3 regions of the Neobacillus sp. B4I6 genome follow, and region 1 is predicted to be linked to each of the others. Evidence: riboswitches for the same ligand, from Rfam matches in the RefSeq annotation. Region 1 holds a riboswitch; each other region holds the start of a gene.
The links. A riboswitch is a leader RNA that binds a small molecule or an ion and turns the genes downstream of it on or off. The one in region 1 is predicted to bind cyclic di-GMP.

Region 1 (10,987 bases):
TTGTCTTTTAATACCAGTAGTGAACAGCACTCCACATGTCCAGAGTGTATGTGCCAACACATGGGTATTGGTGAGTTACTTTGATAAATAATACTATATAAAAAAACAAGCCAGCTAATATTACACTGGCATGTCCATTATACTTGCTTTTCTTAATGTCTAATTTGAAAAATAACATTTGTGTCTACAGCAATATTTTGTTCTTTTTAATCCAATCACTACCATAATTTACCTGTGAAATACTAATCAAAAAGAGAAGTACCAAAGCGAACAATCCAGGATGGATTTTCTTCTAATTTGTCTTCTTCCTTTAACCCCGTAAGTATGGCAACCCATTTGCCTTCATTTTGACCAGTTTCTACCTTTTGTTTCTGAATCTTTCCTTTCTTTTGTACATATACATAGGTCGATTTTCCAAAGCCCATGATGCTCGTTTCAGGAACTGCTAACAACTGCTTTGACTGTACTACTACATCAAGCGTGGTATAGTAGCCAGGATATAGGCCCTTTTGTGAATCTAGACTTGCTTTAAAGGAATAGTATGGAATAGTTTCTTGTTGTGTATCTTTATCCTTATTTGCAGTTGTTTTATATGTAGGATAATCACTAACCTCCGCAATTTTCCCTTTCCATTTCTTATTTGCTACTACTTTAGAAGTTACTGTAATAGATTGGCCTGATGTAATTTTTGCTTTTTCTACTTCTGTGAGCTTTCCTTCAATTTGAAACGGATCATTAGAAGCGATTTGCATGATTGCTAGTTGCTGATTTTCTTTTGCTCGAAAACCTTGACCTACATTTTGGTTCAGGTTTGATATTACACCTGCAGTGTTGCTGATGACAGTTAATGTTTCGAGCTCAGCTTTTAGCTTTTCAGCCTGCAACGTATTTTTTTCTACTTTTAGTTCTGCTGTACGGAGCTCAGCTTTTGCTTTATTTAGTTCAGCTTGAAGTGACTGGATCGTGATAGCTTTAGTAGCTATGTTAGCTGAATCAACTGCATCAGTTGTATCAGTTGTATCAGTTGTATCAGTTGTATCAGTTGTAGTGGTTGTATCAGGTGTAGTGGTTGACACAGCTTCTCGTATATCCTGCTCTAATGAAGTGATTTGCTCTTTCATCTGAGTAACACTTGTTTCTGCTAGCTTTTTATTTACTTCTACTTGTCCAAGCTCAGCCGCGACTGTTGAGCCTTCATAAGAAAAGAGCTTTTGTCCTTTTGTAACTGTTTCCCCTTCTTTTACAAAAATCTCTTGTATAGATCCTTTTGCTGCATTTAAATAAATCGTTTCAGCATGACTTTGTACAACACGACCTGACACTGTTTTTGTTTTAGTAAAATTTTTTTCTGTTGGATTTATTAACACTAACGGCTTAGATTTACTTTTTTTAACTTCTATTACAGCTATGCTTAACATCACAGAAATGAATAAAAGAACAAGGATCCCAAGTAAAATCCATTTCTTCTGACGCGAGGTACGTACTTGTTCATTTTCTATACCAATTCTTTTTGCTGTTTCCATAACCCTACCCCCTACTGTCATCCTTCCAACTAATTGTTACTATTTGCGTGTCCATTATATATGTCCCCTTCAAATTTTATTCATAAATCGTAAGAGACCTGTATTCGGTAACTGGCGGGCATAATCATCCAACATGATTTTAGCCCCTATAGTTTTGCGTCATCATTTTTCAATGATTTTGCCTTTATCGTACAATTTATGGATTATACTAGTATTATAGATAATATTTACTGATATTAGAATTTTTTTGAACTTTGTTCCCATTATTATTTTACTATCGAGACCCTTAAACTTATAATTTTAATAAATAAATATCTGTCCTATTAGAAAGGATATATTCATGAATGATATAAAACTGATTTTATCGGAAGAAATAGGTCGACTAATTGATGAATTATACAAATGTAAAAATGAAACCTTAAAGGAAAAAATTTTAAAGGAAATTCTTCAATTAAATGACGCTATAATGCTTTCAAATGACTATGATTTTTAGAATGGAGTGTAGTACGCAATATGGGTCCTATGTGACATAAAAGAGAGATAGATTTTCATCTTTCTTCTTCTACTAAACTGCCCCGTTAGTGGAACAACGAAAAAAGGCTGCCGAAGCAACAAAACCGTTCTTGAGCTAACGCCCCCGATAGTTTAAGTGTAATATTTCACAATCTTTCTTGTGAAATAAGAAAAAGGCAACCTTCATCTTGAAGAATCGCATTCGTTACATAATAAAATAAGAAGAATTTGATTAAAAAACACTAGTGGAAAATTTATATCTCAAGTGTTTTAGGGCTTTTACTTTTTAATTATTTGCTTTCGTTCTTCCATTTGAGGCGGTTCTTCCATCCAACCATTTTTAATCATTATTTTTGCACCTTTATGGGAATATTCAAAAATGTCTTTCATAAAAATAGACATTTTTGCTGGTAAATCATTTTGCATACTAAATGCTCGCCACCGAGCTGCCTCGGACTAACGGCGCACATTCAGTCTTTAAACCTAGTGCATAGTTGAACATGAGGGTTCTCCTTCCCGGAAGTTTGCCTTCGAGCCAAATCTTCAATTTTCAATCAAAAAGTTACTACTCAATAAATTTCATCTATGACTTACTTTCAATCTACTTAAGCAACATTAAATTCACTTATTTGTTTCTCCTCAATAGAACAAGCAATAGCCCAAATAAAGCCTAGTAATTCTCTAGCAACAGCAACAACAGCTACTTTTCCACCTTTTCCTTTAGAAGAGATGCGATGATATTTCATATGAAGACGGTGTTGAGCCTTCCAAGCAATACGTTTTGCCTCTGGATCTTGATTTTCTTGACGTTTAAGCAATTCACCTTTAATGAGATGGTCGGTGACGATAAGACCAACAAACTTCTACTATGGAACGACGAATTTGAGAGTTTCCGGTTTTGGTAATCGAACCTTGCCAACGACTTGACCCACTGGAATATTCTTTCGGGACGAGACCAGCATATGACATTCGTTGTCTAGGATTTGAAAAGCGAGAGAATTGTCCAATTTCAGCTACTAAGGTAACGGCAGTTACTTCTGCAACTCCTCTTAATGTTTGAAGTGCTTGAATAACAGGAGCGTGTTCACTTTGAAGAGCGCAACTAACAACAATTGTATCTATAGATATATTGTTGAATTATGAATTGAATTCATTGATAGAAACAACGCTAAACTATTATTCAACATATATAATGACATATATATTAATCGTATTTGCTAATTTATATTTTGTTTACTCGAATCATTTCTAAATTATAGAATTGGAAATCCATTTATACATATATATTAATATATATGATAAATTAATTATTAAAAATATTACTATCTTATATTATAATATATATATCAACATATGTTTTAAAAAATATTATCCAATATTTATTTTATCTCAAATATAGGAGATCCAACTTTAAATCCTTGCATATATTGATGTAAACTTTAACAGATATAATGTTATTTTCAATGAAAATAAAGATAAATCATATCATGAAATATTTAATAACATATGTATTAACATATACTTTAAAGTTATTATTAAAATATTTATTTTATCCCGAATACAGAAGGTGTTCTTCACGATCTTTTCATTTAAAAACGATTTATAGGTATTTTATTTATTAGATTTATCTCTCAAAATAATTAGATATAGAAATGACCATATCCTCAACGAAATTAAATTTAATTTATATTTAAAACACTTTACATCATATAAATTAACATATACTTTAAATTCATTTTCAGAATATAAGTGTTTCTCCCTAAATGTGATAATGATTACCATTCTAATCATTAATGGATACATTGGAAACTATTAAAATAATCCTTTCTAAAGACTAAAATAGTGTTCTATATTAATCTTTAATGAATAAAATCAAAAAAATTACCATTGATACAATATGCATTAATATATATAATGACATATGTTTTAAATATATTAATAGAATATATTATTCTCCAACAAGGTGTTTTATTATTATGTACCTCAAATTAAATATTTATACTCGCTATCTCAAATTTTTTTAGTTAATATCTTTTGTATTCACCAATAAAGATAAAAACAATTTATACAACATAATATAAGTTAACATATATAATTATCTCTTATTAATGAACTTAATTAAAAAAATCATTTCTGACATCCAATTTACTAGGGGAAGTTCCTTAAAAGTAGAATTATTTCTTGTTAGCAAGAGAATATATTTATTTAAATATTATCGACGATAAAAATTATGGCTCATTAATAATACATATTTTAATATATATATTGACATATGTTTTGCAAACTCTATCAAATTATGTAATAACATAAAATATAATGTTGTTAATAGCATCTTTTTATATTAGTACAATCATGCTAAAATAGTTAAAGATTTAATATATAACAAAATATACATTGATAGAGGTGAAAGTGTTGACAGCAAAAATAATAACGTTTGGAATCAGTAAAGGCGGCTGCTCCAAGTCGACTAGCAGCGGCATCACTTCTTTTCTCTTAAGTAAAGATGAAAAGGTTTTGGCCATTGACATGGACGGTCAAGGAAATTTAACTAGTTTCCTAACAGGCGAATATGACATATGCAATGCGTTTGAGGAAAAGACCGTTCTTGAGGCCATATTGGAAGAAGATGCTAGGTCTTATATTATCAAAATCAAAGAAAATCTCGATCTGATTCCCTCAAACGATTTCCTTGCTACTCTGCCTAGAAAAATGTTTGAAAAACATCTCAGATTGGATGCTTTGCAGAAAGCATTAGAGCCGGTAATGGAAGATTATGATTGGATCATTATTGATACGCCTCCGGCACTCTCAGAGCAAACTGTAATGCCTCTTAGTACATATTCAGAAGCTGGAAGTTTCGCTGTAGTCATGTTTGATGGTTCTATGTTTGCTTATTATGCCATTCCAAAATTTTTGGAAATTATCGAAGGAGCCAAAGAGCGCTATAACCCTTCATTAAAAACAGCAGGTATCCTATTCTCTTTAATTGATTCAAGAGCCAAAGAAAATGAAGTTATGTTAGAAGCAATTGAGGAGGATTACCCTAATGTGAAATTCAATACGATCATAAAAAGAAAAGCTTCTACTAGACGTTTAGCAATCGAAGGTTTTGAAGGAAATGCAGAATTAAGAAACGCCCTAGAATATTACTTTCCCTTTGTAGAGGAGTTGAAAGAACGTGTCAGCCAAAAACAGCCTCAAGGATCGAATTAAAAAGCCTAATCCTACCCAAGCGTTCTTTAATTCATATGATAAAAATGAAGATGGCACTAGCAAGGTAGATACCAATGAAAACGAAAACAAAGTTATTAATGTTGATGAAAACAAAAACGTTAATAAAAATAACATTAATAAAGATGTTAATATTAAGGATAATGATAAAACATATGTTATTGATGACAATAAAAACAACAATATTGTTGTTGATAATGATGAAGACGAAAACAAAGTCATTAATGTTGATGAAAACAAGAACTATGACAATAAAAACAAAAATATTGTTATTGATAATGATGAAGACGAAAACAAAGTCATTAATGTTGATGAAAACAAGAACTTCAATAAAAACAACAATAATAAAAATGATGATATTAATGATATAAATAAAACATATGTTATAAATGACAATAAAAACAAAAACATTGTTGTTGATAATGATGAAGACGATGATTATCTCCGAGATTTAGCTTCCGGAAAGAAACCTACGAAGAGAAAAAACAAGAAGGTTTTTACCTCCTTTTATATGGATCCAGACTTAGCTATGGAAGTGGACAAAATCGCTTCCAGGGGAGAAAAAGGGGATAAATCCAAACTAATTAACATGGGAATAAGAAAATTGTTAGAAGAGTACGGTGTTATTGAAAAAAAATAACTTTCGAATCACCTTTATATTGCATTTAACCTAACTCAGGTTTAAAAAAGTGAGCCGTTTCCCGGAAACTATTTCTCTTAAGCTAAACTTTCATATTGATAGCAATAAAAAGCTAGACCTATTCACAAAAATAAATAGGTCTAGCTTTTTTTACTCTAAAAATCCATGACTCGCATTTGTAAACACTCCTTTATTCCTCCTATAAATTAAAAATAACTGGTACCATATACCATATCAATAACAACGAAAGTACTACCTTAGATTTAAAAGCATTGTGTAATCATAAAAACAACAAAACGCTAATAATAACGATAACATATGTTATTCATAACATTATGATAAGTCATTTGAGCGATGGTCTGTTTTCCAAGCCTCTTAGTACATATTCAGAAGCTGGAAGTTTCGCTATAGTCATGTTTGATGGTTCTATGTTTGCTTATTATGCCATTCCAAAATTTTTGGAAATTATCGAAGGAGCCAAAGAGCGCTATAACCCTTCATTAAAAACAGCAGGTATCCTATTCTCTTTAATTGATTCAAGAGCCAAAGAAAATGCTTGAGGAGGATTACCCTAATTTTAAATTCAATACGATCATAAAAAGAAAAGCTTCTACTAGACGTTTAGCAATCAAAGGTTTTGAAGGAAATGCAGAATTAAGAAACGCCCTAGAATATTACTTTCCCTTTGTAGAGGAGTTGAAAGAACGTGTCAGCCAAAAACAGCCTCAAAGATCGAATTAAAAAGCCTAATCCTACCCAAGCGTTCTTTAATTCATATGATAAAAATGAAGATGGCACTAGCAGGTAGATACCAATGAAAACGAATACAAAGTTTTTAATGTTGATGAAAACAAAAACGTTAATAAAAATAACATTAATAAAGATGTTGATTTTAAGGATAATGATAAAACATATGTTATTGATGACAATAAAAACAATAACATTGTTGTTGATAATTATGAAGACGAAAACAAGGTTATTAATGTTGATGAAAACAAGAACTTCAATAAAAACAACAATAATAAAAATAATATAGATAAAACATATGTTATTAATGACAATAAAAACAATAACATTGTTGTTGATAATTATGAAGACGATGATTATCTCCGAGATTTAGCTTCCGGAAAGAAACTTACGAAGAGAAAAAACAAGAAGGTTTTTACCTCCTTTTATATGGATCCAGACTTAGCTGTGGAAGTGGACAAAATCGCTTCCAGGGGAGAAAAAGGGGATAAATCCAAACTAATTAACATGGGAATAAGAAAATTGTTAGAAGAGTACGGTGTTATTGAAAAAAAATAACTTTCGAATCACCTTTATATTGCATTTAACCTAACTCAGGTTTAAAAAAGTGAGCCGTTTCCCGGAAACTATTTCTCTTAAGCGAAACTTTCACATTGATAGCAATAAAAGGCTAGACCTATTCACAAAAATAAATAGGTCTAGCTTTTTTTACTCTAAAAATCCATGACTCGCATTTATAATCACTCCTTTATTCCTCCTATAAATTAAAAATAACTATGGTACTTTTATTATTCACTTTTATTTATTGATAATAAAACAACAAAATTGTTAGAACCGCTAAAAGTACATTTCTTAGTTCTTTTTTCTCTGCTATAATTTCTAATTTTTAACTCGCTTTAACTCCAAGAATGCTAATATTCCATTTGAATTGTTGGACGACACACTATGTATTATAGATTATTCCAGTAACGGCGGGAAAAAACTCACAATATATTTGACCTAATAGCTGTGAATGATCAATCTGTAACAGAGCAGCACATTGATTAAGAAATGAAAAGCCTGGGTTTCACCATATGGAATTAGACGGAAATGAAGGAATAGGATTTTTGAAAAAAAAGAAAATCGTCAAATTATGGACGGTTTACATAGAGGGATTTCCAGATGCCTATAATAGACGAAAATTATTTTTTATCACTGGAGACAGTATCCTTTGTTTCATAAGGAATCTTTTCTTCTTGTTGTTCTTCGTTTAGGTCTTCCATAGGGATAGGATCCACATTTCTCCCACTTTCAAATTTATCAAACAAACTTTGATTGGATGTTTCATATTTTTCAGGTTGATCCATTTAATTTGTTTTAAGTGTTTTGCTACTCTCTTTATTTTCCATCCTAACACTCCTAGTTCATTTTCTAATGTTTACCCTGCTTAAAAAAAATAGGCTGATTTTTTGACAAACCACTAAAAATTATTTGTTCTGGGTAACCTAATGAGTCAATATATAAGGTTTAAATGAAGAAAAGATTGAAAATCCCAAAAGATTTCAAAAGCACCAAAATTATACATCATATACATTAACAATATAAAATAAAACAACATTTATAATAACAAAATATATATTTTGACATTAACAATAAAATATATCTCGTCGTTGACAATAATATATATGTTTATTATAACATTAATTATAAATTATAAATTTTCTTTATTATTATCAATAAGACAGTGATTGCCTTAGTATTAGTTTCCGGTAAATAATTTACAATAAAAAGTAAAAAAGTTCGAGAATAAGAATAAAAAATATCTCAAAAGGATTGTCTTTATCTTTTGCGTTTCTTTCTATAGGGGTAGTTTATTTTAATGTATACCCTTTAAACAACTGTGTCCTAAAAGTGTCGTGTCGATATAATACATAAAGTAACATACTTCGAAGCATTATAACTAAGGAATCTTCGGATGCTATAAAAATTTTAAATACGTACTTTTCAATAAAATATTTTATTAATTTGTATGTATAAAAGTTAAATAGATTGGGAAACATATAGATAAGGAAGATATAAAAAGGGGGTAAAAATATCGTTTTTAGAACATAAACCTCTACTATCTAAATTTATTCATGAAGATCGATTTAAGCTAAACCGATATCTTACTTATTTTTTACCAATGTAACAATTCTCAAGTGAAAAGTTGAAAATTATTCGGATAAAAAACAACTAAAAGAAAGAAACCTATAAAAGTAAATAAGGAAAATGTAAGCAGCTAATTTATTTCATGTGAATAAATCAGTTGCTTTTTCTTTTCTCTATTAAAGAACACCCTTAGCGTTATTACCTACTGAAGGAAATATATATATATGTATTTTAAGATATATATTGAATTATATTTTAAGTTTTATCGTAAATAATTCGTTAAATTTACTGGGCTTAGTTAGTTCTATCATATACACCCCATTTTATTTCGTTTGCCTCATTTTAAATGAATTCAGACTTATCATCGGAAGTTGATAAAATAGCTGCAAAGAGAGAAAAAGGGGAGAATTTAAACTGATTATCAAAGAAATAAGAAAATTGAGTAAGGACTTATTGAGGAAAAATAACTTCATACAGTTTCAATAAGGTATGAGTTATTAACTTAGATTATCTCTTAGTTTTAAGAAAAAGGTCAAATGAACAATAGTGTTAAAATTGTATTATATGTTAAAACATGTATTAACATATAATTTATCATATTTATATACTTATTGAACGGTTAGCTTCATTACGAACTCCGTATTAACCAGCTTGCACACCACCTGTTTTCCAACTGAAGAACTCTATTAGTGCATATTCTGTTCTAAATTTCCTTGCGAAAACTAGTGGGTCATCAACCTCCTCGATATTAACATGAATCAAATTCGGCGCATCAAACAACCATTCATAGTGAACAGATGAAACTAATATTCATGGATCGTTACAAATCGCAGCAACTAATCGATTACTATGGTTAGTCAGTTCTAAACATATAACACAACGGTCCTTGAAATTAACATTAATATATATGTTAATTTATAAGTATTTTTATATGTTAATATTGTTTTATATTTTTCTTCAAAATCTTCATTCACCCGATGTATTGAAATTTTAACCTAGGATCATTATGTTAAAAGATCGTTTCAGATAACATAGAAATTATCAATATATTAAATTAGCCAATTAGATGAAAATTGATTTACACATTCATTTTTCAAAGTTCCGATCAAAGCTACTTTTTTCTGTTGCCCATCCTTAATAATTAAATTGAATTTATTTAATAAGTCCCTCTAGAAAAAGTTTGGTAACAAATTACTCAATTATTAAGTATAACCAAAACAGTCAAGTAAAAATAAAGATGTCACGACTGATAAAAAACACATTTACATTCATATTAAAACCAATATCAAAACATATGTTATTAATGACAATAAAAATAATAATGTTGGTGTTGTTAATGGTTAAGATAATCATTATTTCTGAGATATAGCTTCTGGAAAGAAACATTGGAAGTAAAAGAAAGAAGATTTTGTCCTCATTTTCTATGGATCCAGATTTATATGTGGAAATGGAGCAAATTGATACCGGGGAGAATAAGGGGATAAACCTAAAACAATTAACATCTGAAAAAGAAAATTGTAAAATTAAGAATTAAAAAATCTTATTTTTAAAAAAGGTCTACTCATTTTTCCATTTTTCGTTTATACTGTATTATAACAAGAGAAATAAAAACTAACTGTATTAATAAAGGAGGAGATTTAAATGTTAGTTAGTCCGGTTGAATTTTTCCGCAATTTGCAAAAAAAGGAATGTCCTGAATGCAGGCAGCATATGCAAGAGCAAGCAGAAAGTTATTTGATTGAATGTGATCACTGTTTATCCAAAAAAGAAGAGTAAGTTTGTTAACTCTCCAGCATTGCTGGGGAGTTTTTAATTTCATATCAATAAATTACCGTTTAGAGAGAATTAGATAGGTATAAACCCTATGCTGCAGGCAAAACCTTAAATAAGTTTTTTCATAACTTAAAGATTTTGAAGACACAATAAATTAAATAGTGGTGCGCAGCCTTTTTCTGTTTCACAAACAAAGGAAGTTAGTGGATTAAGATTTCCTGTAAAAGAACTATAAAGGAACATAATTAACCGCGTTAAATTAAATTATTTAGAGGTTGGGATTTCAACTAATCTAAAGGGAAATTTTATAAATAAGAACAATATAAAAAACCATGTTGATAACAACAATAAAATATATGTTAATGACACTATCAATTTCTATCAACAGGTTTATTTTTAATGTTTACAAATTGTATACTTCGAACAATATTGA
Region 2 (10,987 bases), on a different contig from region 1:
AACGGTTGTCTTTAATTTTTCTGCAGTTTCCTTCACCTTATCAGTAATCTCTCTTGGATTTTTCATGATATAGGTAACTTTAGTAGTAGTTTTTTGTACGTTTTCTTTCATCACTTCTCGTGTTTGTTTATCTAAAAGGCTGATTGCTCCGCCAGCAAGTGCTCCAAGTAACATCCCGCGCCAAAATTGATTTTTCTTTGTCATGTTAACCTCTCCTTTAATCTTAATTATTATTATCATCAATAATACCCGTTGATAATAATACCAAAACCTTCTTTCATTTATTTTCCTTCATAGAGGATGGCCACGCAAGTCCAACTGATACTTTTATCCATTTTTTTTGGTTTACTAAATTGGGAGTCTTTCCTAGGAACTTTGTATTGACATATAATTTTCAACATGAAAAGATGGACATATTAACTCGCGGAAAGGGTGACCCAAATGAATTTATCAGAAAAATCGATTGAGAATGTCGAATATATGATTGAACAAATTAAAGAAAAGCTAAAGGTCCTAAACCTTGGAGCCATAAAACCTTCGCATTTTGATGAAGAAATGTACGAGGAATTAAAAGAGATTTATGATATGGTCCTTAGAAAAAATTCATTTAGTCCTAATGAAATGCAGGCCTTAGTAGAAGAGCTTGGAAGCCTCCGAAAAAAATAAGCTAAAAAACCCGTTATTGCAAATAACGGGTTTGTTTTTAATCCTGTTCAGTTAAGATGACAGGGCCATCTTTTGTAATTGCAAGTGTATGTTCGTATTGTGCTGAATATTTTCCATCAATGGTCCTTGCCGTCCAGCCATTGTTGTCCATCTTCGTTTGGTATCTACCTACATTAACCATGGGTTCAATTGTGAAGACCATACCTTCTTTAATTCTTGCGCCTTTTCCTGGCAGCCCGTAGTGTGGAACATCCGGCTTCTCGTGTATCACTGCTCCAATCCCATGGCCAATAAAGTCTCGAACAACAGAAAAACCTTCGCTTTCAACATAGGTTTGAATTGCGTGTCCGATATCCCCAATTCGATTGCCGACAATCGCCTGTTCTATCCCTTTATAGAGTGCTTCCTTAGTAACATTTAATAGACGTTCGGTTTCCTCGGATACCTTTCCTACTGCATAAGACCAGGCGGAATCAGCCAAAGCACCATTGTAATTGACAACCATATCCACTGTCACAATATCCCCATCTTTTAAAGGTTCCTTCCTTGGGAAGCCATGGCATATTTCGTCATTTATACTTGCACAGGTTGCATATTCATAACCCTTATAACCCTTTTGTTCTGGTGTTGCTCCATTTTTCTTAAGAAATTCTTCAACAAATACATCGATTTCCCAAGTGGTTATACCTGGTTTGATTAATTTTCTGATTTCTTTATGACAAGCTGCAAGTATTTCTCCTGCCTTTTTCATTGCATCAATTTCACGTTGTGATTTAAGGACAATCATTTTAGGAGGGTCCCCTTCCTTTTTGTTTATTTTTATGTAAAATATTCAAAATTGTTATTCGTCTAAAAGCAATACCTTTTAGTGAATTACAATTGACCACTATTGGCAACACTATTAATATTAACCCTATCCTGTGATTTTTTCAAAAATACTTTATATGGTGAAACTTTTCTCAAAGTTCATTTTATTGTCATATTCCTTTGTTCTTCATATGGTGCTTTTCTATTCTTTTTGATAGAATTAATGTAAGTGAATAAAAATTAGGTGTGTGAGAATTATGATCGGTGATCGCGTAAAAAAATTTCGCTTAGAAAAGAAAATGTCACTTTCCGAACTTGCTGCTCAAGCAGGCGTGGCAAAATCTTATTTAAGCAACCTTGAAAATAACAAACAAGAGAATCCTTCTATAAAGTTTCTTGAAAAAATTGCAGTTGTCTTAAATATTCCTGTTGATCATTTAATACATGAAGAAGTCAATAAAGCGGAATTAGACATTGATTGGATGAATCTTGTCAAAGATGCAATGAATTCTGGTGTTTCCAAAGAACAATTTCGTGATTTTCTTGAATTTAACAAGTGGCGAATTAATCAAAACGATAAATAATAACCTGCTTTTTAAAAACGTCTGTTTCAATTTGAAAAAAGAAAAGCATTCTACAAATACTCCCATTTGTAGAATGCTTTTTTTATTTATGTACACTGTCGTTCCGTGATTAACTCATAACCTCTTGTTGGCTAAGGAAGTCACGAACTGCTTTTATGGATAATCCCAAGTCTTTTGCTTCTAATATGAGGTCCATCCATTCTTGATCGATTACTTCTACTTCACTTTTTGTAATAACCATTTTTCTCACTCCTAAAATACATTGTGTATTCCAGGTAGCCCGGCCATCATAACAAGTCATACTTGCCTTAGATCCTCGGCTTTGCGTCCCTGCTTTTCAACAGGTTTGCCTTTTTCTGATACTAATACAACTTAAGTATGACTGTATTAGCTTATCGTTCTTATGTGATAGGTCGATTTACTTAATCCTCATTGATATTATATCTAGTGCTATTTTAGTAGGGTGTTGTAATTTGTCGCATTATTTTAATTTTTGCACATTTTTTTCTAACAAATTATGCCAAATATCTACAAAAATATACCAATTACAGCTTAACTCCTTTGATGTTCCATAACTAAGGTCTAGAGCTTTAGACGAAATTCCTTGCCATTTCTTTATTTCCTTGTGGAAACTAGAATAATTTTACAATTCATATGACTTTAAAATTTGTCTAAACTGTGACAATTAGCATATAATTAAACAACGAAATAATAAACTTAATATTGTTAATTTTTAAAATAATGGTGGTGAAGCATTGCGATGACCCTTATTCATGTATTAAACTTTTCCATTCCGATTGCGTTTATTGTGTTTGCTGGGTATGTATTAGACCGCATGTGTAAACCAGATCCCCCGAAAGATAAAGCTGGTGAAGAGTGAATCTATTTATTAGATTCCACTTTCAGACAGCTTTTTCTTTTTTAATAATAATTATTTTCACTCCAATCAGGGAATGCTACTTTTGATGACGAAAGGAGTGTTGAATTTGGCACGTGGAGAACATTTTGAACATAAAAAGAAAAACCACCCAGGTAATTTTCCAAAAGACAGTTTAACGGAAAAACATACGAAAGAAGCTGTTGGAGACGAAGAATTCCTAGTGGTAAGGGAAGCATTTAAAAATCGAGTGGAAGATGAGGAAGAATATCGCGGTGACACAGCTCGTTTGCTGCCCGATCAGACAGAGTAAAAAGGCGTGAGCACTTCACGCCTTTTTATATCCCTAGAATTGGCCTTTTTCCATACTTAAATTTCTAATAAAATGTGAAAATTCAATTGTTTTAAGCCAATTAGCTGCTCTTTCGATATCCTTGGAAAACACCCTGTCTTGTTTAATCGAAGCTACCTGTTCGCGGCCCTTGTCATAAAAAACCCTGGTATGAGATGCCATTTTTTCGATCCCGCGAATTTCAACCGCCTGCATGGCACAAATTAGTTCAATTGCGATAACTCTGCGTGCGTTCTGGATAATTTGATAAGCATGCCTAGAAGCAATTGTTCCCATACTTACATGATCCTCTTGATTTGCGGAAGAGGGAATCGAGTCGACACTGGCAGGATGTGCGAGTGTTTTATTTTCTGAAACAAGCGCTGCTGCCGCATATTGCATAATCATTGCACCCGATTGCAAACCAGGTTCAGGACTTAGGAAAGCCGGTAAATCATTAAGCTGTGGATTGACTAATCTTTCAATTCGTCTTTCCGAGATATTTGCTAGTTCCGCTACGGCAATCTTCATAAAATCCATCGCAAAAGCTATGGGCTGCCCGTGGAAGTTCCCCCCAGAAATCACCTTTTCTCCATCATCAAAAATTAATGGATTATCCGTTGCTGCATTCATTTCGATCTCTAATTTTTCTTTCACATAATCCAAGGCCTGCCAAGATGCCCCGTGGACTTGTGGAATGCAGCGGAGAGAATAAGCATCTTGAACCCGTAACTCGCCCTGCTGTGTTGTCAATAAACTATCGCTTAAATAACGACGAATTCTCGCTGCTGTGTCAATCTGCTGTTTGTATCCCCTTGCGACATGAACTTCTTCTGCGAATGCATCGATAATTCCGTTTAACCCTTCCATTGTCATTGCAGCAATCAGCTCACTTTCATGTGCTAACTGTTCTGCCTCCAAGTAACCAATAACACCCATTGCTGTCATCGCTTGAGTACCATTAATTAGAGCTAGACCTTCTTTTGCTTCCAATGTTACGGGTAAAATCCCTTCTAACTGGAGCGCATCAAAAGCATCGATTTGCTTACCTTTGTAAAATACCTCTCCTTCCCCAATTAGAACTAAGGCAAGGTGAGAAAGCGGGGCTAAATCACCGCTCGCACCAAGGGAACCTTGCTGTGGGATGACAGGAATGATATCTTTATTCACTAACTCTAATAACTTTTCAATGACAATCGGTCTAACTCCAGAAAAGCCCTTTAGTAGTGCGTTAGCCCGAAGAAGGACCATGGCTTTAGAAACAATTTCCGGAAAAGGATCACCTACCCCGCACGCATGGGAACGAATTAAATTAAGCTGCAGGTCTTGAACATGATTCTTATCGATAAGTACATCGCTGAATTTTCCAAATCCAGTCGTAATTCCATAAACTACCTTTGATTCTGAAACAATTCTTTCTACTGCTTCACGGCTCTTCTTAACAGCTTCCATACTCTTGTCTGAAGCATTAACCTTTTGCTTGCCATATAATACATCTTTCATCTGCTCTAACGTTAAGCTTCCACCTGTAAGTGTGATCATATTGTCTCTCTCCTCTACCACTGTAGTATAATAAAGAAAGAGGCTGGATTCCGAATCTATTTGATTTGGAGTCCAGCCTCTTTTATGATTAATTGATTGAATATTATTAGATGCCTCATGGGATCATTCCATTCCTTAACTATCTTATTGATAATTATTGTATGTGATGAAAAACTTATTTGTCAATTTAATTTTCTGAATTTTAGCACGATAACACTTTAGTACGATAACACTCTAGTACGATAATAATGAAAAGCGGAAGCGCCGGTTTAGCGGCGTATGAGCTACAACGATTTAAAATAAAGGAAAGTTCCGTTATACTATAAAAAGGTCAAAATGGATTTACCCGAAAGGAGTTACTATGAAATCTCTCGTACTTGCAGAAAAGCCAAGTGTGGCTCGTGAACTTGCTCGTGTCCTTGGCTGCAATCAAAAACATAAAAGCTATATGGAAGGCAATCAATATATTGTCACATGGGCCCTTGGACACTTAATCGAATTAAAAATGCCCGAGCATTATGACACGAAATATAAAACATGGAATTTGGAAGATTTACCGATCATTCCACAAAAAATGGGCTTGATGGTCATGAAGCAAACGAACCATCAATTCCGTGCCATTGAAGCGTTAGCCAAACGGAAAGATATTAACGAATGTATCATTGCAACGGATGCAGGTCGTGAAGGCGAACTGGTTGCCCGCTGGATTCTTGAAAAGCTCCACTTTAACAAACCTTTAAAAAGATTATGGATTTCTTCACAAACAGATAAGGCTATAAAGGATGGGTTCAAACAATTAAAACCAGGCAAACAGTTTGAGGACCTCTACCATTCAGCAGTTTGCCGAGCAGAGGCTGATTGGTTAATTGGTCTAAATGTGACAAGAGCATTGACCACCAAATACAAGGATCCTCTATCTGCAGGTCGGGTTCAAACCCCTACGCTTGCACTTGTTCTTGAGCGTGAGCAGCAGATTCAATCCTTTGTACCAAAGGAATATTGGACAATTCGGGCAGAAATCGGCCCGCTTTCAACTGATTGGGAACGAGACAATGAAAAGCGCATTTTCGATAAAGTAAAAGCGGAAGCGATCCAATCGAAAATCAATGGGAAAAAAGCTGTGCTTGAAAAAATTGAGCGAAAGAAAAAATCAGAGCCGCAGCCTCTACCCTATGATTTAACAGAGCTACAGCGTGATGCCAATAAGCGATTTGGTTTTTCTGCAAAAAAGACTTCGACCGTCTTACAGCGTCTTTACGAGCAATACAAATTAGTTACTTATCCAAGAACCGATTCACGCTATTTAACAACAGATATGATGAACACAATGACAGACCGCCTGCAAGGAATGGCTTCTGGATATAGAGATGAAGTCCGCCCTCTTCTTGCAAATAGGGGTATTGTGCTTGCCAAACGCGTTTTTAACAATGAAAAGGTAACGGATCACCATGCCATTATTCCTACGGAACAACGGCTGAATCTTAGTGAACTCGATTCAGATGAAAGAAAACTATACGATATCATTGCTAGACGGTTCTTAGCCTTGTTTTTACCTGCTTATGAATATGAAACCATTCAGGCTACCTTCAAGGTAGAAGGTGAGACATTTACAGCAAAAGAAACAAATGTAATCGATTTGGGCTTTAAGAAAGTCTTAGGAAAAGAAGATACTGAACATGCTGTAACTGGCCTGCAAAAATTAGCCCAAGGTCAGTCCTTTACGGTTAAAAATAGCTCCATCAACCAAAAATGGACCGAACCACCGCAGCGCTATTCTGAAGCGGATGTTTTAGCTCAAATGGAGAAATTCGGTTTAGGAACCCCAGCAACCAGAGCAGAAATTATTGAAAGACTTGTGGAAACAGAAGTTGTTGAACGGCAAAATGGGCGCTTCCATCCAACGAAAAAAGGCAAACAACTAATCGACCTTGTCAATGATGAATTAAAATCACCAGAATTGACAGCCAAATGGGAGCAGGAACTGGAACGAATCTCAAAAGGAAAGGCAGACCCAAAAGCCTTTTTACAAAAAATTCGCCGTCAAACAGAGCAGCTGGTTTCTGAAATTAAAACGAGCGACAAAACGTACCGGGCTCACAATTTAACCGGCTCGAGATGTCCAGAATGTAACGAATTCTTAAAGGAAAGAAATACAAAGGATGGGAAAATTCTTGTTTGCTCAAGTCCTGAGTGTTCTTACCGGAAAAGAAAGGATCCGAAGCTTTCCAATCGCCGCTGTCCACAGTGCCATAAAAAAATGGAGATTCATGACGGGAAAGCAGGCGCCTACTTCCAATGCCGCCGATGCAATGTCGTTGAAAAAGCAGAAGACAAGAAAAAAGCAGTCAATAAGAAAGAAGCACAAAAACTTGTCCAGAAATATACGCAAAAAGAGGATTTTGGAACAAGCTTAGGTGATTTACTGAAACAAGCCTTAAAAAATCAAGACTAACAAAATGAGTTGTCCGATAAGTGATTGGAGCGGAAGGTACGAGATCCTCGAAAATGCTATCGCATGTCAATAAATCATAGAAAATTGTACAAAATGTTCACATTTGCCTAATTTGTATTATAATTAACTTACAAAAGTTAATATTATAAGGGCGGTGGAAACAATGGAATTATCCCAGTTCATGGCTCCAACTTCATTGTCAGGAATTATTACATTTTTAGTCCTATTTTCCGCAGGTGTTTATTTAAATATAAAAGTATACGGCAGCAAGTTGCAGTAAAGATAAAAATCTTTACTGTTTTTTTGTTTTATCAGGTATCCTTTTGCTAAATGGCTTTCAGTTTCTTTTTCCAATTGGAAACGCTACAATAAAGGAAGATTCAGAAGAAAAGGAGACGTACATATGAGTGAATTTCAAAAAAACCTTGAAAAATACGCTGAACTAGCCGTTAAAGTAGGCGTAAATGTTCAGAAAGGTCAAACCTTAGTCGTAAACGCCACCTTAGATGCGGCTGAATTTGTTCGTCTGATTGTTAAAAAGGCATACGAAACTGGTGCACAAAATGTCATCGTTAACTGGAACGACGATACCGTTACGAGAACAAAATATGACTTAGCTCCCGATGAGGCATTCCTTGAGTACCCTGTTTGGCGTGCCAAAGAAATGGAAGATCTAGCAGATCAAGGCGCTGCCTTTATGTCGGTTATTTCCACTAGCCCTGATTTGCTAAAAGGCGTGAATCCAGAACGGATTGCCAACTTCAATAAAGCTGCTGGAAAAGCACTGGCGAATTACCGGAAGGCAGCACAATCAGATAAGGTGAGTTGGACTGTTATTGCAGCTGCCGCGCCGGCATGGGCAGCTAAAGTTTTCCCGGATGAGCCTGCTGAAAACCAAGTAAGCAAACTTTGGGATGCGATTTTCAAAGCCGTGCGTGCAGACGTTGAAAATCCAGTAGAAGCTTGGAAAAAACATGATGAAACACTTCATGAAAAAGTTCATTATTTAAATGAAAAAAGATACCAAAAGCTCCATTACACAGCTCCTGGTACAGATTTAACAATTGAACTTCCTGAAAAACACATCTGGGTGGGCGCAGGCAGTGTAAATGAGAAAGGCTTCGAGTTTATGGCAAACATGCCGACAGAAGAAGTGTTCACTGTTCCTTATAAAACAGGTGTTAATGGAACAGTTGCTAGCACAAAGCCTTTAAGCTATGGTGGAAATATTATTGACCGCTTTTCGATTACGTTCGAAAATGGAAAAATTGTTGGGGTAAAGGCCGAAGAAGGCGAAGAGATCCTTAAGCGTCTTGTCGATACAGACGAAGGCTCACATTATCTTGGGGAGGTTGCACTTGTACCATATAACTCACCCATTTCCCAATCAAATGTCCTGTTCTTCAATACACTGTTTGATGAAAATGCCTCAAACCATTTAGCGATCGGCAGTGCCTATGCTTTTTGTATCGAAGGCGGCAAGAAAATGTCTTCCGAAGAATTGAAAGAGAACGGTCTGAACGAAAGTATCACTCACGTTGATTTCATGATTGGTTCCACGGAGATGGACATCGATGGAATCACCGCTGATGGCAAAACAGAACCCGTATTTCGAGGCGGAAACTGGGCTTTCTAATCTAAGCACAAAAAGAGCAAGGACTCCCTGCTCTTTTTTCTATGGTGAAAAAATAATGGCTCCCTCCTTTTCCTTTGCAACTTTTTCACGCATTTTATTCAACTGTTCAATTGGATCCTCAGGTACGACTTTTCCTATTAAATCAATAAGACCGAGTGATTTTAATAAACCCTCTTCCAAGCTTTGAAGTTCTTTTGTCAGTGATGTGTCACCTCGGCAGACACTACTCAATAATATTTTCTTTTCAATGGCTTCATCAATTAGAGACAGGGCCAGTTCCTTATTAATTACTCCCTTTGCATCCTCCATTTGTTCACAAACGGATTTTACAATCTGTTCCACCTTTTCCGTAGTTCCGCTGACTACTGGGTCAAGCGACTTTGTTAAAGGCTTAAGTGGATTCAAAACCGTCTCAAACTTTTTCGTTGGAGGCTCGAGCTGTTTCAAAACTGGCTCAAGTGGTTCTGTTACTGGTTCTAAAGGCTTCACTATTGGCTTGAGTGGATCTACTATCGGTTCCAATGGTTTTGGAATCGTTTTCGATGGTTTGGTCACGACTTCCATCACATCTTCAACCGGTTCAGTGATTTTTCCAATCGCATCAGGTGACTCCACTATTTTGGAACCCTCTTCACACGTGAGAGGCATATGTCCACTTGAAATTTTATCAAGCTCTTTATCCAATTGATGAAGTGGAAGAGAGCTTAAATCTTGAATAATTTTCAGCCTTTCGGGCTTGGGTGCAGTTGATTGACCGGAAACCGTATTAAGAACTAACTGCTTAATAATACTATTCTTTGATTCCATGAAATGAGCCACCATGACCACCTGCTCCATCCCAAGCTCTGGAACAGTTTCTGATGCCTTTACACAAGCCCCTTTAAAGACAAAAGCCGATGTATCAACAGTCATATTCCTTACACTAACAGGTCCATTTGCTTTTAAACTAATACTTACAGGACCCTTTGGGGAATTTACCTGCTTGGTTAATTTCATTCCATAAATTATTGCGGATTTATAATGAAAACGAAGCATTAGTTTACCACTATTTGTAGAGGTTTCTTGTTTAATGATGTTTGCAGTCATACCCGAACCAACGACTCGGTCTGCCTCAATTACAAAACCATCTGTAGTTTGTTCTTCCGCCTTAACTGCTCCACCATTAGCGAAAATTGTTAATAACATCAACGGGAGACATAAGCTTAACAAGATCATCTTCCTTTTCCACCACATTTTTTGATCTCCTTTAGAAAGTCTGGGCCGTTTTTTCCATCTCAGTTGGAGGTGTTACTTTTACTTTGACTGGTGCCAGACTCCAGGCCATCAGCGATGCTCCCCCGAAGATGCCAAAGATCGTGCCAAAAAGAAACCCTCCTAATGCTCCAATAACAGAAAGTATTGATAGAAAAATAGTAAAGATTCCTAGAATTTTAGAAGCATTTGGAAAGAATATGGCCACAATTCCAATCAATATAAGTAGTCCGCCAAAAAGTAAGCCTATGATAGCTATCGACCCTGGAAGGAATGTACTTAAATATAGGTTTAAAGGCACCCATGAAATCATGAGTCCGCTGATTATGGTAATCAAAGCACCCCACAGCGGCCGGCTTTTTCGCCATTTAGTAAATCCCATCTACTTTCCTCCATTCCTTATTTCTTATTAATCTTTTCAACTGTCAGCCTCATCCCGTTCATATTAATCGTTTTCTGAAACAGATAGTGTGTTTTAAGCTTTGCATGCTCTAAGGTAATTTTCGAGGAGGTTTGTTGGAATTGTTTTTGCCAATCATCGCTATGATTTTCTTTTAGCGCTAAGTTTTGGAATTTTGCATCGGCTTCAATAAGACCTGCATCGTGTTGCAGTCCGGTAATCTGTACAGGTTTGGAGGCGGTAATCTTGACTCGGATCCAATGTCCGCCCACCTTGAAATCCTTGTATAATTGCAACTTATCAATTGTCAAATTTTCTATTAAATTTGTGCCTTGTGGAGCCGAATCTTCACTGCTTGTTTCACCCATTTTTGGAAAAAAGGTGTAGCCATTCCCTTCCAATTTATCAAACTCTACATAAAAGTCGCCTACACCAGCAATT
Region 3 (10,987 bases), on a different contig from region 1:
AATACAGTGCAATGACTGGAGTTCAACTAACAGCTGAGGATGTTATGAAGGCTGGGGAAAGAATCTATAATCTTGAACGTTATTACAACAATCTTGCAGGCTTTAATAAACGTGAAGATGACTTCCTTCCAAAACGTTTTACAGAAGAACCGGCGTCTGGAAACAGTGCGGGCCATGTAAGCCGGATGGATATCATGTTAGAAGAATATTATCAAGTTCGCGGCTGGAAAGACGGACTCGTAACAGATGAAAAGCTTCGTGAATTAGGAATTATCGATCCTGAAGTAAAACAACCTGTCTAAGACATTACTTAAGAAAGCTTCTGCACAAATGCAGAAGCTTTTTTTAATACGTAGGTTTTTGACATCGCTAACGCTATTCTTAATCAGCCGCCAATTCTTGTTGTTTTATAGCGGTAATTTTTGATTAACACATCTAAAGCATGATCGTCCTTTGCACAAAATCGCACTTGGACGGTATTCACCTTAAAACTTGAAGTAAAAGAAATTTCCTCTTCCGAAAGTATTTGTCCCTTCCAGTTATCCGCCTCATAGACGTAAGGAAACCTATCTGTTCTCTGTAAAGCACCAAGTTCTTTAAAATACATGCCAAGATGTTCAATACTAATACCACGAAACTCTAATTCTCTGATAACCATATCAGCCACCTGCAACAGGCGGAAAAAGAGCAAATTGATCCTTTTCTTCTACTTTTGTCTGAAGGTCATCAAGGTGGATGATATTTCTTCCGTTTACATAGACATGAACAAATGGAAGCAGTTCCTTTTCAGTTGTAAAGATTTCATCTTTTAATAGTGGAAACATTTCTATCATTTTATCAAGTACATCTATTACCCGTTCACCATCAGGCTGAACGTCTACTGTTACCCCACCGCATATTTGCCGGAGATTAGCAAACACTTTTACGAGCATATGAATCCTCTCCTTTCTACTTATTTCAATATTAAGACCAAACTAAGCAGTTGTCACTTTGTTTATTATTTTTGCAAATATAAAAAGGCTGACGAAGTGTTCGACAGCCTTTACTAGATAACGCTAAGATTATGGGTGTAAAAATGACATTGGTAATTTTGCAAAGCCTAGGTATAATACAAGCACCCATGCAATGATAAACTGAATCCAGAATACAGAAGTTCTTCTGTTATTAGCCACACGTCCAAGGATCATTTCAAATAATCCGATTATCCATAGACCTACAACCGCTTTTAAAATATACCACACGTCAATTCTGTAAACCGAAAACAGAAGTCCTACACCTGTTGCTATTATAACTAAGTATAATACTCGTAAGATCATTTGTAGAATTTTAAATCCTTTTGCTTTTCCACTTTTATGTAAGGAAATTGCAACGAAAAATAAAATTAAAGCTAAAACCCATGCAGTGATATGACCGTGAATCAATACAGTACCTCCTAATGAATGAAATTCATTTATTTCGACCTTATCATACCATAAAACATTAATAAAAACGAAAAAAGTAAGTCAATCTAGTAACAAACATGGATATGTTACCCTACTATTTTGAGGTGTTTAAAGAGTGCCTATTGCTTAATGGTATTTTTCAGTGTTCCAATCTTTTCAATGGTGACTTCCATCTGATCGCCAGGGGATAGAAATTTAGGAGGCTTAAACCCTTTTCCTACTCCAGCAGGTGTGCCGGTCGCTATAATATCTCCTGGTTCAAGTGTCATTCCGGCTGAAAGAACGGAGATAACCTCCTCAATTGGAAAAATAAAATTCTTTGTATTTGAATTCTGTCTTACTTCCCCATTTACTCTTGTTTCTATATGTAAATGGTTTGGATTTCCAATTACACTTTTATGGACAATCCATGGTCCCATTGGACAGGTAGTATCTAAGCTTTTACCAATGAAAAATTGCTTGTGTCTTGATTGTAAGTCTCGTGCGGTCACATCATTCAGAATGGTATAACCAAAAATGTAGTCGAGGGCCTCCTCTTTTTTTATCGCCCTTCCCTTTTTACCGATGACGACAGCTAGCTCCCCTTCATAATCAAGTTGATTTGTTACATCTTGATGGTTTAGGACTGTTTCATTCGGTCCAATAACCGTTGTAGGGGCTTTCGTAAAGACCATTGCATGTTCCGGGATATCTGCTTCACTTCCCATTTCAATCGCATGTTCTGCATAATTTTTTCCCACACAGAAAATATTCTTGTTTGGTCTTGGTATAGGAGCTAGCAAGGTGACTTCATCCAAGGAGACATATAAAGATGCAGCATGCCCACCACTAATTACCCAATCGTGCAAAACTTGGACTTGTTCGATAAAACTTTCTCCTAAATCGATACATTCCTGCATTGAAGAAGGAAAACTTCTCTTCCCTGTCCTTGCTTCTTCAGCAGAATTTAATAAAAGTACTTTTGATTCATCTTGGTCTACTAAACCAACAAATGTTTCTTGATTACGTTCTACTGTTACAAATTTCATGTTTTCACCTCAATTTTTAGTAATCACACCTTACCATATTAAAAGAAACAGATGAACCGAACAAATAAAAAGAATTATAAAAAGCTGAACCCTAATTAAATGGAATCAGCCTTAACTATTTTTAAAAGTATCAATAAATTGGATGATTGCTGGTCCTAATTTTTTGCTTCCTTTTCCCCGGGCATTCTCTTTTTACATCGTTCATTGATAAGTAATGCTGCACTCGATCCTGAACCTTATTTTCTGATAAAAACAACACCTTAAAGATAGACCAGAATAATATAATCGCCGTTAATAAGAAAAAAATCAGGAGCAGTCCAATCATTGCCGCCACTCCTCATTTTCTATAAACACGGACGACGGAATTTGAATTCCAGATGCCTCTAGACGATCATAAAATTTAGGGCGGACACCGGTAGGTACAAGCCTTCCGATTATTTTCCCTTCTGAGTTAAGTCCTTCTTGTTTAAAAGAGAAGATATCTTGGAGAACGATAATTTCTCCTTCCATCCCTTGTACCTCAGTTATATTGACAATTTTTCTTGTTCCGTCCTTTAAACGTGTTTGCTGTATAATCACATCAATTGCCCCGGCAATTTGCTCACGTAGTGCTTTTATCGGCAAATCTACACCAGATATAAGAACCATTGTTTCCAACCGAGCAATCATATCTCTTGGACTGTTTGAGTGCCCTGTAGCCAATGAACCATAATGTCCCGTATTCATTGCCTGCAGCATATCAAGCGCTTCTCCTCCACGTACTTCCCCGATAATAACGCGGTCTGGTCTCATCCGTAGTGAGTTCCTGACAAGATCTCTAATGGAGATGGCTCCTATACCTTTTATATTGGGCGGACGTGACTCTAGGGATATCACATGCTCTTGTCCCAATTGAATCTCGGCTACATCCTCAATAGTTACGATTTTTTCATCATCTGGGATAAAATTTGACAAAACAGTGAGTGTGGTTGTTTTGCCAGATCCTGTTCCTCCGCTGACAAACATATTTAACCGTGCTTTCACACAAGCATCTAGAAAGATAGCCATTTCCTCTGTGACTGTTCCAAAGTTAATCAAATCTTCAATCTGGTAGGGATCCTTTGAAAATTTCCTGATTGTTATAGTTGGTCCATTTAATGCCAAGGGGGGAATGATCGCATTAACACGCGATCCATCCGGAAGCCTGGCATCTACCATTGGAGAACTTTCATCTATTCTCCGTCCCAGTGGGGCAACGATTTTGTCTATTACACTCATGACATGTTCATTGTCTCGGAATTGAACTGGCGTTAACACCAACTTCCCTTTTCGTTCACAGTAAACTTGGTTGGGTCCATTCACCATTACCTCTGAAACATCTTCATCTAAAAGGAGGGAATTAATTGGTCCGAAACCAGTTAGGTCGTTGATTAGCTCATCATCTACTTTTTTCCGATCAATTTGCCCGCGGAATTCTTCATCTTCTTTTATTATTTCGACTGTCATTCCGTCAAACTTTGGAATGATTTCCTCAATTTCTTGCTCTTTTAACTCTTGCAAAATTTTCTTATGAAGAACATTCTCTAATTCCTGATGTTTGTTAGCTTTTTTCGCCTTTTCATTTTCCTCGTCCATTAAAGGTGTCTTCAACAATTTTCACCTCCGTGAAATAGAAATAGCCCCACCTTTACCAAAGGGGGGATAGAATTCATAGAACAACCATATATACATAGAAAACCTATGCAGACATAGAATATCTATTTTGAAACACCCTGATCTTTCGGTAACTGGCTGGCTTAGTGCAAATGCACCTTAGCCCCTGTAGCTTTGCGTCACTGATTTTCATCAGCTTTGCCTTTATCGAGACTCAGTGTTTATTTTTCCGACTGATCTCTTAATCACATAATAGAACGTTTTACCCTTATCGGATATCCTACTATTTTATCATTTTGCATTGTGAATCATAGGTTAATTGAACTATTTTATATTCATACCCCTAAAAACAAATAAATAAAAGTGTAAATAAACTTAAATGACCTCGGTTTCCAATATATTTGGGCGAATCAATCACATTAGCTGTGCCCATACATAGGATGTAGAAGATACTATGAAAAAAGGGTGTTGAAAATGCCAGCGATTGTTGGAGTTGCACAGGTCATTACACTTGGCAGCAGTTCTGTTTTCCATATTGGAGATGTTTATAAAATTATGCCATTTTCCAATGCAAAAACCTTTTCCGGTGCTGGTTCCTTTAACACAGGGGAAAGCTTACGGCTCCATAATAATGTTAGTTCCACGAATACCAATGATCCTGATGTATATGATCAAGGAATTGCACTTAATGCTTAATGAATGGGTGATTTTTAAATGAATTTCTATATCCAGCAGTCCATTCAGATTAATTTTATTAAAATTGGCGGGATTACCAATTCCTCCGTCCTACAAATAGGCAGTGCGGGGATTATCAAACCTACATCTCATTTATATAATACCGGTGGATTTACACAACCCGCACCAAAAACTTCAGGCTCTTTATTAGGGACACCAGCCGTACCATTACAAGCTGCTGTAAGAGAACAAGATAGGTAAGCTCCCTATCATATAGAAATCGATAAACTTATTGGCGAAATAATTGTGAGGTGATTACATGTATCAGGATTATTCCCAATATCTTCAATGGCTACAGATGTGTATTCAAGCACAGGAGCAGCGAATTCTAACTTTAGAGAACGCTCTCCAAAAAATGAAAGAAGATATCAAACAATTAAATGAAAAAAAAGCCATCCATGTTGATAAAATTGAATATAAATTTGATCAATTGAAAGTTGAGACTCTTGAAGGAACATTAAACATAGGTCTAAACCCATCCGAATTATCAGGAATCGAGGACTTCGCAGTACAAAATCAATCCTTAACCACACCAATATCACCCAAGGATCAAATGCAAAGATCAATGAAAATCGAGGAAGCTATTTACAGATATTTAGAAACAGATTTACCTCAATTAGTTGAAAATGCCCAAAGGGAATTAACCGTTCAACCGAATGATGAATATTTATCGTTCATAAAACAAGACATCATTAAACAGCTTCCTATCAGGATTGAACAACATATAAACGCCCATTCCTCTGGCAGCCGCTCTTTTGAAAATGCCCCTTCGGACGATTTAGTTATAGAAGCATTAAAAAAGGAAATTCAAAATGGGGTATTTGTTTTTTTCAGCAATTTACCTGAAAATATGAAAGGGATGAAATCAGAATGAACTTCGAGGTTTATAACCGAGAACTCTTTGTCCAAAACATAAAAATCACTGGGGTATCAAGCTCCTCGTTAGTAATGGTGGGAGATACGGAAACGATCCAATTGGCCTCAACCTTTGATACCCCTGCAGAATCGTTAATCATAGGCCCGTTTGTTCCCCTATCACCGGAGTGACCATCATGTTGCAGAGAACCTCTTGTGTAGACACTATAAATATTAAGATTGCCTCTTTTTCCTCTACGGTACAGCTAGGGGATTCCTGTATCATTAATGGACTTTCAAGAGCAATCGCTGTCCAAAGGGAAGCTGACGTATTTTATGGAAATGAGGGGAATTTATCCTCTTATCGAGTCTTTTCCGAACCTATTCCTTTTCTACCTATCAATGAACCTTTTTCATACTCTCGTCAAAATCCAAACCCACTAATTAAGGTAAGTAAAATTGATATTATCGGGATATCTTCATCTTCCCTTTTACACGTTGGGAACAGCCGCCATGTTTCCATGGAGGCTAGAGTTAAGCATATTCGACAGTTACTTCCTATTCAAAGAAAAGAAGAAGAAGTAGTAGAAGAACAGGGACAAAGATAAAAGCATAAGTTACTTTAAGAGAAAATGCCGGGAATATACTAAAAAGGATGTTTGTCATGCCAGCGATTATTGGTCCTGTCCAAATCCTTCACGTAAGTGGAGGTATAGTGCAATTTGGAGATACCGTGTATATCTCTCCAAAGAGCACCTCAAAGACAAATGCTGGTTCAGGTGCATTTAATACTGGTGGATTTATCGTATCGAATTCCGGATTAAGTGGAACCAATGTTCTTGATACCAAGTTAATTGACCAGCCAATTGTCGGGAATAATTAAAAAATGACATGAACCATCCTAAATGGTCTATGTCATTTTTTGTTCGTTTAATCCTCAACCTTCAAAATATGAGCTCCATCAAAGAAAAACAAGTACTTTTCTGTGACCTTTCTTTTCCATATTTGTTCAATTGCTCTTGTATATAAGTTAATTTGCATCTTGTAACGGTCTTCAAGTATGGACTTTGCTTGGTCAAACCCACCTTTATACCTGTCGGAAATTTGATCCGTTTTATAATCGACCAAAATAAGACCGTTTTCTTCCTCAAAGACACAGTCAATGATCCCTTGCACAAAAACAGATTCTTCTTCATCCTTCCAAGTGGGGTACACATCACGAGCAGGCATGGAAAGGGTAAAGGGAACCTCTCTGTTGATTGCTTTTGCGTTAAAATATCTAATCCCTAAATCTGAATGAAAGAATTCAACAATTAAATTTTTATCAATGACCTCTGCTTGGTCAGAGGTTAACAATTCGTTGTTTACCATCCATGTTAACTGTTCCTGGAGAGATTCTTGACTAACTGAATTGGTTAAATCTACGTGCTGCATAACCATATGCATGGCAGATCCCCGTTCAGCTGGACTTAATTGCTTTTCCTGCATAAATTTCGGGCGTTTAACTATCGACTTTTTATAGCGATTCACATGGTTCACAAGGTCCGTCCCACTTTGTTCATCTGCCATTTCTCTTTGGCGTTTCATTTCAGAAACGGATTGCTTGGAGCGATGGGCTGCGGCACTTGGGAAGGAATATTCCCAGTCTAAGCGCGACTTAATTTCTTCAACAAATGGCGACGTGGCTGGGACATGTTCCCCTTTTTGGACCATTTCAAGAAATTGGTCTTCATTCATTCCGATTTCTAATTCCGTCTTCTTGATTTCTTCTGCACTTATTAGTGAAATTTTCCATGAAGAAGGATGACTTGTAATTTCCTCAGGAACAAGGGCATTTCCCGTACCACTAAGCCTTAGTTCATTGGCGTCCTGATGGCGAACAAGCGCTGGTCCAATCCAGTCAATATAGCTTGAAACCGCTGCCCGCTCATAATCCTTTAACAACCATTCTGTATGGGAGGAAACTTCATTCCATTGGTCGATTTTTTTTTGCGCATCTTTAAGCGTAGCCGTTAAATAAAGTTTTTCTTTCGCCCTTGTCATCGCCACATATAACACGCGCATTTCTTCCGCGAGCATCTCCATTTTCTTTTTTCGCTTAAAAGCAATTTGCGGTAAGGATGGGTAAGAAATCCTTTTTTCCGCATTTACATACTTAGAGGCAAATCCGTATTCTTTATCGAGCATATATGGTTTCCGAACATCAGCCATATTAAAAGTCCGTGCCATTCCCGCCATGAATACAACGGGAAATTCAAGTCCTTTACTACTATGGATGGTCATTATCCGAACAACGTCTTCTTGCTCACCAAGTGCCCTTGCTGCACCAAGATCGTCCCCTCTTTCAATCATTCTCTCGATAAAACGAAGAAACCTGAACAATCCACGGAACGATGTTTGTTCGTATTGTCTAGCTCTGTCATATAATGCCCGTAAATTAGCTTGGCGCTGTTTTCCCCCTGGTAAACCGCCGACAAAGTCATAAAACTGGGTATCACGGTAGAGCTGCCAAATTAACTCCGACAACGAACCCTGTCTTGCCACCCCGCGCCACTCTGTTAGAAAGTCATAAAAGCGGCGCAGCTTTTCGTAAAATTCGGCCGTATTTTTGGCTTCTTTACTCTTGCAAAAAGCGGTAACAGCCTCCCAAAAAGAGCCTCGCTTCTGATGAATGCGGATGATTGATAGTTCTTCTTCGTTCAACCCAACGATGGGTGAGCGTAAAACAGCTGCAAGCGGTATGTCTTGGAAGGGATTATCAATAACTCGTAGTAATGAAATCATAATTGCCACTTCGGTTGCATTAAAATACCCTGTTGAAAGATTAGCATAAATAGGAATCCCTTGTTGCTTAAACTCTTCGATAATTTGCGGAGCCCAAGTCATTGAACGGAGCAGGATGACTGTATCCCGATACATAAACGGCCGATTGGATTTGGTTTTTGTAGTATATACCGGTGCTCCACTTGCTACTAGCTCTTTTATTTTAGAAGCAATTATCCTCGCTTCGAGTTGGGATTGTTCAAGACCGATAGCATCAAATTCTTCTAGTTCTGACACCTCTGTCTCGGTTACAGGCGACCCATTATCCTGGGTATTTTGATCAATAAGCAAAAGTTCTACCGGATAGGGCTCATCGTCTGGATACGGTGCGCCAGCACGCAACTCTGCCGCCTCATCGTATTCGATTTCACCAACTTTAATCCCCATAATTTGTTTAAATAAATAATTGGTTGCATCGAGCACTTCTTTTCGGCTTCGGAAATTTCTTGCTAGATCAATACGTAGTCCCGTAGAATCTCCGTCGGCTTTAAAGCGATTATACTTGCCTAAGAAAAGGTTCGGCTCAGCCAAACGAAAGCGATAAATCGACTGCTTAACATCTCCGACCATAAACATATTACCATTCAACTCATCCTTTTTAGTTACAAGCTTTAGGATGGTTTCCTGGACCATATTAGTGTCTTGATATTCATCGCAATAGACCTCTTTAAAATGCCTTTGGTAAGCGAGTGCCGCCTCGGATGGAAGAAATTCTCCCTCTGCTGAGATTTCCTTTGTCAAAATTGCAAGGCAGTAATGCTCTAAATCTGCATAGTCTACAAGCCCTTTTTCTCTTTTTACCTTTTCAAACCGCAGAGAAAATTCTTTGACAATATGAACTAGCGTTTCTATTAACGGCCGCATCTCATCCATATCACGTAAAAAGCTTTCAGGCTTTCGCGTAAATAGCTCTTCTTTGATATCTTGGATTTTTTTCTTCGCTTTTTCTCGAAGTTTTTGGGCCTTCTCTGTCAGCTCTTTATCATAGTGGTCACCTTTCACTTGCTTTGCCCGTGAAAAAGACCAGGTCTGCATTGCTTGATATAGAGTTTCCCATGAGTCCTGCTTGGCAAGAAGAAGAGTATCAATTATCTTTAAATCATCTAAAAAGTTTTCAGCTCTCGGTGCCGGTCCGCCAGGGAGCTTTGTTACTTCTAATCCCCGCTTAATCATTTCTCTGGAAGCTTCTAGTTGCAACTCAATATCAAAAAGAAGTGCCTGAATAAAGGAGAGTTCGGCTAGATTATTAATAGCTGAAACATCATACATACGAATGATTGACTTTAAATATTGGTCCGGTAAGGGATTGGAGCGAGCAAAATCGTATATCGACCGTACAATATCCATTAATGCAGCATCACTTCGATCACTTGTGAATGAATCGACCAAGTTGAAGAATGCCACATTATCTTTTTTCCCGTATTCTTCTTCAAACAACTCGTCCATCACTTCATCTCGGATTAATTGTGCTTCTGTTTCATCGGCAATTCGAAATCCAGGATCGACATCGATTAAGTAATAATACTTTCGAATCACTTCCATACAAAAGGAATGAAGTGTTGAAATCGATGCTTTATTTAATAAGCTCAGTTGCTTTCTTAAATGGCGCGACCACGGGTCTTCATCAATGGCTTTTTCTAATGCTTCCCCAATCCGATGGCGCATTTCTGCAGCAGATGCATTCGTAAAGGTCACCACCAATAATTCATCGACATTCATCGGGCCTTCTTTTGACAGGATTTTTTGGATCATTCTTTCCACTAGGACAGCCGTTTTTCCCGAACCTGCTGCTGCTGCGACTAGGATGTCTCGATCCTTTGACATAATTGCTATCCATTGGTCGTCTGTCCATGTCACGTCTTCTGGTTTAGGGGGTATGACAAAATTTCTCAAGATTGACGTACCTCCTTCCTAATTAGTTCTAAAACATCTTCCTTCGAGTGTGGTGTGAGAACCCGGAATTGATTCGTTTCAATTGATTCATCAAATTGACATACTGATTTATAAGAACAAAATGTACAAGGTGTTTTGTCCTTTAATTTATAAGGAGCAATGTCTATTTGACCATCAATAATGGCGTTACCTGTTTTCTGATATAAATTCCGGACATACGTTTTCAAATCGTCAAATTCCGATAAACTGGCAACCTTGGATTTTTTGGATAAATTTCCATCTTTTTTTATTCCTGCGGCAATAATATGCGAATCACCAGATTCAAGTGTTTGATCCATAAGCCGGATCACATTTTGATCGCTTAACATTAATCCATTCATCTTAAACTTTTTCATCATTTCCTTTTCAATTTCATCAATCGTTAGCATTTTAGTTGTATTAATGAATGGATTATGGACGTGAAAATAGAGGACACCCGCAGGACTAGCTTTCATCTCAACCAATTCATTCGAATGGGTCATGACAATATCAAGGTAGGTTAACATTTGCAGGGCAAGTCCATAATATACTTCGCTAAAA

Region 2: it holds a riboswitch for cyclic di-GMP, as region 1 does, so the genes downstream of both, QF028_RS21970 (anti-repressor SinI family protein) here and QF028_RS01140 (efflux RND transporter periplasmic adaptor subunit) in region 1, are expected to answer to the same signal.
Region 3: it holds a riboswitch for cyclic di-GMP, as region 1 does, so the genes downstream of both, QF028_RS19865 (CpaF family protein) here and QF028_RS01140 (efflux RND transporter periplasmic adaptor subunit) in region 1, are expected to answer to the same signal.

The regions. Positions count from the first base shown of each region.
Region 1 covers NZ_JBNPWB010000001.1:215,634-226,620, forward strand. Annotated here, with positions in the region: gene QF028_RS01140 (efflux RND transporter periplasmic adaptor subunit) at 243-1,523, opposite strand; cyclic di-GMP riboswitch class I at 1,627-1,716, opposite strand; gene QF028_RS01145 (hypothetical protein) at 1,864-2,016, shown strand; gene QF028_RS01150 (DUF3231 family protein) at 2,316-2,462, opposite strand; gene QF028_RS01155 (hypothetical protein) at 2,642-2,854, opposite strand; gene QF028_RS01160 (transposase) at 2,862-3,164, opposite strand; gene QF028_RS01165 (ParA family protein) at 4,449-5,249, shown strand; gene QF028_RS01170 (hypothetical protein) at 5,215-5,907, shown strand; gene QF028_RS01175 (ParA family protein) at 6,321-6,467, shown strand; gene QF028_RS01180 (hypothetical protein) at 6,460-6,648, shown strand; partial or broken gene QF028_RS01185 (DUF1259 domain-containing protein) at 9,424-9,591, opposite strand; gene yhfH (protein YhfH) at 10,423-10,557, shown strand.
Region 2 covers NZ_JBNPWB010000002.1:3,975,462-3,986,448, forward strand. Annotated here, with positions in the region: gene QF028_RS21950 (YtxH domain-containing protein) at 1-204, opposite strand, end outside; gene QF028_RS21955 (DUF1128 domain-containing protein) at 442-666, shown strand; gene map (type I methionyl aminopeptidase) at 704-1,453, opposite strand; gene QF028_RS21965 (helix-turn-helix domain-containing protein) at 1,731-2,057, shown strand; gene QF028_RS21970 (anti-repressor SinI family protein) at 2,167-2,298, opposite strand; cyclic di-GMP riboswitch class I at 2,329-2,418, opposite strand; gene QF028_RS21975 (hypothetical protein) at 3,035-3,247, shown strand; gene hutH (histidine ammonia-lyase) at 3,281-4,807, opposite strand; gene QF028_RS21985 (DNA topoisomerase III) at 5,169-7,259, shown strand; gene QF028_RS21990 (aminopeptidase) at 7,663-8,895, shown strand; gene QF028_RS21995 (hypothetical protein) at 8,935-10,128, opposite strand; gene QF028_RS22000 (DUF6114 domain-containing protein) at 10,142-10,528, opposite strand; gene QF028_RS22005 (DUF6230 family protein) at 10,546-10,987, opposite strand, start outside.
Region 3 covers NZ_JBNPWB010000002.1:3,582,525-3,593,511, forward strand. Annotated here, with positions in the region: gene QF028_RS19835 (aldehyde ferredoxin oxidoreductase family protein) at 1-302, shown strand, start outside; gene QF028_RS19840 (hypothetical protein) at 386-658, opposite strand; gene QF028_RS19845 (ubiquitin-like small modifier protein 1) at 660-932, opposite strand; gene QF028_RS19850 (YisL family protein) at 1,062-1,421, opposite strand; gene QF028_RS19855 (fumarylacetoacetate hydrolase family protein) at 1,562-2,470, opposite strand; gene QF028_RS19860 (hypothetical protein) at 2,601-2,795, opposite strand; gene QF028_RS19865 (CpaF family protein) at 2,792-4,084, opposite strand; cyclic di-GMP riboswitch class I at 4,229-4,315, opposite strand; gene QF028_RS19870 (spore germination protein) at 4,577-4,798, shown strand; gene QF028_RS19875 (spore germination protein GerPB) at 4,817-5,038, shown strand; gene gerPC (spore germination protein GerPC) at 5,097-5,711, shown strand; gene QF028_RS19885 (spore gernimation protein GerPD) at 5,708-5,884, shown strand; gene QF028_RS19890 (spore germination protein GerPE) at 5,890-6,300, shown strand; gene QF028_RS19895 (spore germination protein) at 6,357-6,575, shown strand; gene addA (helicase-exonuclease AddAB subunit AddA) at 6,623-10,408, opposite strand; gene addB (helicase-exonuclease AddAB subunit AddB) at 10,405-10,987, opposite strand, start outside.